Novipirellula artificiosorum: one gene and its partner. The protein of the gene in region 1 interacts with the protein of each later gene in a pairwise test. Links are inferred from orthologs where the notes say so. Each region holds a gene or a part of one and is shown in the gene's direction. Other genes may lie near its edges.

What was found. The genes of interacting proteins can lie anywhere in the genome.
Region 2: the proteins of sufU (region 1) and Poly41_RS18300 interact in binary tests that used the Escherichia coli proteins (3 or more experiments, as listed by UniProt). The link is inferred for Novipirellula artificiosorum from one-to-one orthologs.

The regions. Positions count from the first base shown.
Region 1 is NZ_SJPV01000007.1:327,899-331,178, reverse strand. The notes cover bases 98-3,040. They hold sufU (Fe-S cluster assembly sulfur transfer protein SufU), read left to right. Parts: upstream 98-1,320; coding sequence 1,321-1,761; downstream 1,762-3,040. Other genes in these bases: Poly41_RS19985 (SufS family cysteine desulfurase), read left to right, coding at 1,766-3,040; Poly41_RS19995 (class I SAM-dependent methyltransferase), read left to right, coding at 304-1,092; Poly41_RS20000 (hypothetical protein), read left to right, coding at 98-303. In the rest of the region: more of Poly41_RS20000, read left to right, coding at 1-97; more of Poly41_RS19985, read left to right, coding at 3,041-3,049; Poly41_RS19980 (NAD(P)/FAD-dependent oxidoreductase), read left to right, coding at 3,226-3,280. UniProt on the Escherichia coli protein: A scaffold on which IscS assembles Fe-S clusters. Exists as 2 interconverting forms, a structured (S) and disordered (D) form. The D-state is the preferred substrate for IscS.
Region 2 is NZ_SJPV01000006.1:368,286-371,621, reverse strand. Bases 240-3,238 are described here. They hold Poly41_RS18300 (cysteine desulfurase family protein), read left to right. Parts: upstream 240-1,149; coding sequence 1,150-2,328; downstream 2,329-3,238. Other genes in these bases: Poly41_RS18295 (hypothetical protein), read left to right, coding at 2,579-3,238; Poly41_RS18305 (tetratricopeptide repeat protein), read left to right, coding at 240-1,153. Outside these bases: more of Poly41_RS18305, read left to right, coding at 158-239; more of Poly41_RS18295, read left to right, coding at 3,239-3,336. UniProt on the Escherichia coli protein: Master enzyme that delivers sulfur to a number of partners involved in Fe-S cluster assembly, tRNA modification or cofactor biosynthesis. Catalyzes the removal of elemental sulfur from cysteine to produce alanine.

The DNA.
Region 1 (3,280 bases):
GATACGTTCCGCGTCGTCACGCGCGGTAGTGACGGTTCGATTTTGATTCGCGATTATCCGAATTGTGACCCGCTCTCGAAGATGCACATGCAAATCGGAACCGACGATTGCAGCACCGATCTGGATTTGCGCGGCATGCCGGTGTTTCGTGGATTGATCGGCCCGATGCCCGAAGGCAAAACGATTGTTCGCTACGAAACGCCTGAGGTTTTCGAGGCAATGACCAAAGAGTGGACCCATGCCAAACCGCGGCGACGGACTCGGCGACCCAGCGTGAAGAACGCCGAAGCTGCAGCCACGTAAATGGAAAACTGGTACGACTACCCGCAGTACTTCGACATGATTTTTCGTGACGAAACGGCTGCCGAAGTACGGTTTTTCGAGCAAGCGTTTACCAAGTACGTCAGCGGCAAAACGCAACGGTTACTTGAACCGGGGTGTGGCAGCGGTCGACTCGTCGCGGCAATGGCCAAGCGAGGTTACGACGTGACCGGGTTGGACCTAAATCGACCCATGTTGGACTACTTGCAAAAGCGGCTGGCGCGTCGTGGGCTTCGTGCATCGTTGATTCTCGGGGACATGACCCAGATGACGCTGGACACACGGTTCGACGCTGCATTTTGCACCTTCAATACGTTCCGTCATTTGACAAGCGAAACCGCAGCGATTGCCCATCTGAATTCGGTTGCTGACCATCTTCGCAGCGGCGGGATCTACATCCTTGGCTTCCACTGTATCCCCTTGGACGCAGACGAAGAGAGCACCGAACGATGGTCGGCGGTGCATGGTGGGACACGAGTTCACGTGACCCTTCGTGTGGTCGACTTCAATCGTCGAAAACGGCTCGAAACGCTGCGTGCAAGCATCAAGGCGGTCACCCGCGGAGGAAAAGTTCACCGCGTCCGAAGCGAGTTTCCGCTCAGGCTGTACACGATCCAACAAGCCAAGGGGCTGTTAAAGAAGGTTTCCAACCGGCTGCGAATCGTTGACGCCTTCGATTTCGATTACGACATCAACCAACCACGAGTGATGGACGACGATTTAATCGACGCCGTCTTCGTGCTGCAAAAACAGACCGAACCGCCCGGTTGAAGCGTTTTTGCCCGCAGACGGCAACTCGCCCCATGCGGCGACGCCGCACTACGATCCCGTCCACTGCCACTCGATCTGCCAAAGGGCAAATCCTTTGCCACTAACCGGGCATCGGCCATCAGGGGTCGTCTATTTTTGACAACGAACATAGACTTTAATCAGGGAGCCGTGTTTCCGCCTCCCTTATCGGCAATCTCCACACCGTCCCGCGACATTTGAACGATCGACATGTCTCAGAACGAACACGACATTTACGAAGAACACGTCTTGGATCACTACGAGGACCCGTATCACCGCGGTGCTCTCGACCACGCGACGCATGCAGACGAAGGCAACAATCCGCTGTGTGGGGATGTGATTCACATCGACTTGAAGATGGATGCCGATGGAACCATCAAAGAGGCGTGGTTTGAAGGTGACGGATGTGTGATCAGCCAAGCATCGGCGTCGATGCTGATTGAGAAAATCGAAGGCAAAACCTTGGATCAAGTCAAGGCGTTCTCGGCCGACGAGATGCTTGAGCTGTTCGGGCCCAAATTGACCCCCAACCGACAAAAGTGTTGTCTGCTTTCTTGGCGCGTGCTTCAAAGTGCCGTCCATTCACCGGTTGACGACGGCGATGACAGCAGCCCTGATTTTGGCGGCCCAAGCCTGAGCGAAGAATCCTAAGCCCATGAACGCCCCCAATCCAGCCGTTTCGTCTGTGTTTGATGTGGATCGTTATCGCCGCGATTTCCCGATTCTGACTCGAAAGGTCAACGGAGATCGGCCGCTAGCGTTTCTTGATAATGCCGCCAGCAGCCAGCGGCCGACTGCGGTCGTCAAATCGATGTCGCAGTTCTACGAGAATTGCTACGCAAACGTTCATCGCGGCATCCATACCCTCAGCGAAGAATCGACCGATCTCTACGAGCAAGCACGCCGAGGTGTCGCTCGTTTCCTCAATGCGGCTGAGGACAAGCAGGTTATTTTCACCGCAGGATGCACCGCTGCAATCAACACGGTCGCCCGAACGTGGGGCGATGTCAACCTGTCCTCATCCGACACCATTCTGCTGACCATCGCGGAACATCACGCTAACATTGTCCCCTGGCACCAGTTGGCCGAGCGAACGGGATGCCGGATCGAGTTCCTTCCGATCAACGATCAATTTGAGATCCCCGACGAGGTGGTCATCGAGCATCTCGATCGCTTGAAACCACGACTGTTTGCGTTCACGGCGGCCAGCAACACGTTGGGTACGGAATTTCCCGTCCAGCGGTGGACCCAATGGGCACAGGCCGCGGGCGCGACCGTGTTGGTCGACGCCGCGCAATCAGCGCCACACTTGCCGACCGATGTTCAAGCATGGGGTGTCGACTTCTTGGCCTTCAGCGGTCACAAGGTTTGCGGACCCACCGGGATCGGCGTGTTGTATGGCAAGACCGATTTGCTCGATTCGATGCCTGCTTTCCTCGGCGGTGGCGGTATGATCAACAAGGTCACCACCGCCGGATTCACCTCCGCCGCCTTACCCGATAAGTTCGAAGCTGGAACACCACCGATCGCCGAAGCCGTCGGGCTCTGCACGGCCACCGAGTACGTGTCCGCAATCGGGCTCGATGCGATCCACCGCTATGAATGCGAACTCGGGGGCTATGCGGATCGTCGACTCCGCGAAATCGAAGGTGTCCGTGTGATTGGTCCAACGCCAGAAAAAAAGGCGGGAATCGTCAGCTTCGTGGTCGATCACGTCCACGCCCACGATCTAGCTCAAAGCTTGGACGGTTACGGAATCGCAGTGCGGGCAGGACATCACTGCACCATGCCGCTCCACGAATCGATTGGCATCGCCGCGTCAACGCGAGCGAGTTTCTATTTTTACAATACGTTTGAGGAAGCCGACCGTTTGATCGAAGCCGTCGCAGCCATTCGAAAACGTTTCGCCCCGACGGGCCGAAAACGTCGACGGTCGTAACCGACCCCGTGCCGCTTGCCCATACCGCTTGCCCGTGCCGCTATAGTAACGCAGCATGTAGAATCAGCACGCCTCGAAAATGCCAGCCTTCTTCGACCCGTTTAGGATCACTCATGAAGGGGGGCATTTACCGAAACGTGTCGTCCATTCCAGGTTTTTCCAAGTCTGAGTCAATCATGAAATCCAGTTACGATTGCGTTGTGATCGGCGGCGGGCCGGCTGGCGGTTCCG
Region 2 (3,336 bases), on another replicon or contig:
GCCCCCATTACATGCTTTTGCGGCCCGGAATCGTAACTTTGCCAACCCGCTCTCCGTTGACAAATCCGCAGAAATGGCTGGAAAAAGCTTGGTTTCTCCGATATGGTTGACAGCCGACCGCGGCTTTTTCTTCCTTTTCTCGCATCCGGCACTTCCCATGCATTCGATTCGATCGCACCTCCTTCCGGCGTCGTTGGCGATTCTTGCTTTCACTTTGGTGTCCTTTTCCGAGCAAACGCCGGTCCATGCCGACGACGACGTGGCCGTTGCATTTGACTCGGCCGACGAAGCGATGGGAGTCGGTGCCGCCTATTTGAGGGCCAAGAAATATGACCTTGCCCGCCCGCCACTTGAAGCAGCCCTCGAACTTTCCACCAGCGAGGCTGAGCGGCTCAAAGTCTACGAAATGCTATTGCCGGTCTATCGCCAGATTCCAGAGTTCGAGCCCTTTCGGGATGCCGCAGAATTCATCATCGAAAAATCAGACAAAGCATATCAGCGGTCCATGACGCGACGGAGTTTTATTTCGTTTGCGTACAACCGAGGCCAGATCGATGAGTTGGTCGAGCGATATGAAGAGAAGCTAACGAAAGAACCGAATGACGAACCCACCGTTTACCTGTTGGCAGAGATCTACTCGAACATGCGACGCGATCCGAAACGGACGATCGAGCTGTTGGAACAGCTTCAAAAACTCCAGTCCAAAGGTCAGGTCTCCGATCCGGATTCCATGTCAGCATCGGAAAAGCAGCGAATGGTGTTGGCGAAGAGCAATCTGGCACGCGAGTACCTGCGCGGTGACGCGTATCGCAAAGCTGCAAAGCTGTATGAAGCCATCGCGCCGCTGGATCCGACAACGCAGGCGTGGAACTTAAAGGAGGCTGCCATCGCATGGATGAAAGAGGGGAATCCGTCGAAGGCGTTGAAGTTGGCTGAAAGAGCCGAGGTCGCGCCCGCGGAAGCTCGCAATGATCAGTTGACTCATTTCTTTCATCGCCATCTCGGCGATCTTTTCATGAAGCTCGCCCTACCGGCCAAAGCAATCCCTCACTATGAAATCGCTATCGAGAAAACCACGATCGCGGGTTACAAAAAAGACACGGCACAGTCGCTTCGCGAGGCCCAGCAAGCGGCGGAACCCAACAAGTCATGATCTACCTTGATAACCACGCGACAACGTGTTGCGATCCGCGCGTCGTGGAAGCCATGTTGCCTTGGTTGAGCGAACACTTCGGGAACCCCCACAGCCTGTCGCACTCGCCAGGCCGCTTGGCCGCTGATGCGATCGAGCAGTCGCTATCGCAAATCACGCGATCGACGAATTCACCTGAGCATTCGATCGTGATGACAAGCGGAGCGACCGAGAGCAACAATCTGGCAATCCGCGGGGTCTGTTTGCACCCGCGACAGACACGACGACATTTCGTTACCGTTTCGACCGAGCATCCCGCCGTCCTGGATGTCGCTGAGGAACTTCGGCGCGACGGTTTTCGTGTCACCCGCGTCGCTGCCTATCAAGCAGGTCATCCCTGTGCTGGTTCGGTGGACCTTGATCGCCTTGCCGACGCGATCGACGACGACACCGCGTTGGTGTCGGTGATGTGGGCGAACAATGAAGTGGGATCGATCGCCCCGATGAAGGTGATTGCGGATCTCTGTCACGCACGCGGTGCGTTGCTGCATAGTGACGCGACGCAAGCGATCGGCCGAATCGATGTCGATGTTCGGAAAACGGATGTCGATCTGGTGAGCGGCTCGGCGCATAAATTCTACGGACCCAAGGGCGTTGGCTTCTTGGTGGTCGGCAACGGCAACCGACGTGTTCGGATTCTGCCACAAATCGTCGGTGGCGGTCAGCAAGATGGTCTCCGGAGCGGAACCATGAACCCGGCTGCGGCGGTTGCGATGGCCAAGGCGATCGAACTTGCGAATCACGAAATGCGATCGAGCCAACCGCAAATCATGGGGCTCAGAGGTCAACTCTTCGAACAACTTCGATCGCGGATCGAACGAATCCAACTCAATGGACCCGAGTTGACCCTACCCGGTCGATTACCGGGAAACCTGAACCTCACAATCGATCAAGTCGAGGGGGAGGCTTGGATGTCCGCAACGCCTGGGGTGGCATTCAGCAGCGGCTCGGCATGCAGCAGTGTCGAGCCGGGCGCGAGTCACGTGCTGCGAGCGATCGGTCTCAGCGAGTCCGCGACACGACGAAGCGTGCGCTTTGGGATTGGCCGTTTCAACACCGAGCCCGAGATCATGGAGGCTGCCGACCAGCTTGTCGAAAGCTATCGAAAGCTGCAGCAATTGACGGGGCAGCGGTGACAAGATTGCCGTGGATGCTAGCATGAAACAGCGTCCCATTCCTTCTAGATCGCCTGGCTCGCCAGAAAACATCCATCTCACTTGAATTACCCACCAAATGTCTCTTTACCGTCGGTCGGGTGAACCGCTATCATCGCGGGCAATATCCACGCTCAGTGGATGCCGACGATCGTGTCGAATGTTGATGGAACTTCGATCGGACAGCAGCACCACTGACAGTTTTTTATGCGATTGATCAAGGATTGAGGCAATGGGCGGAGTCCCCGTGCTACTGCTAGCAGCTGCAATCGGCGTTACTTATGGCTGGCAACCGGATAGTGGCGGCGGCGTTGAGTACATTATTCAGGTTCCCCCAGAAGATCTGCAACAATTGCAGCGCGCTGGGGAGATCAGCAGTCGCATCGATCCTGAGGTACAAGGCCATGTATCGCGAGTGATCATTCGCGTGGGGACTGGCCCCGTCCCACGCAGCACACCGACGTCCATTTCTCAGCTTCATCGTGGGTTGAATTCGCCGAGCACCGTTGCGGTTCAAGAAACCCAATTGCGACAAGCCTTGGGCGATTGCCCCCCCTACGATGTGCTCGATCAAGCCGCCGTCCCGATCCCAGAAATGAATCACGCCAGAAAGGCAAATCCGATTCCCGGGATGAACACCACTGCCTTCTCGGGCGTGTCAACCAATCAAATCGAATCGCTGATGAAGCCGGACCCGAATGACCCGTTGGCAGGTACGGGGATTAGCTTGCCGCCATCGCTGCAAGGCACGGGGAATTCCGCTCAAGACAACCTGATGCGCGCTGCCAACGCATTCGGGGAACAGGCGAAATCTACACTGGGTTTCTCGCCCAATCCCACAAACGCTTCGGCCTCGATCCCTGCTGCTTCTGGGAACGCGAGCCAGTACAGTTTGCCTCCGGCTCCAACGGCCTCGGGGGCCATCCAGACCCGCACGGGGTCGAGCAACACGAACAACCAGGTTCCTGCGTTTACCTCCAGTAATCCGAT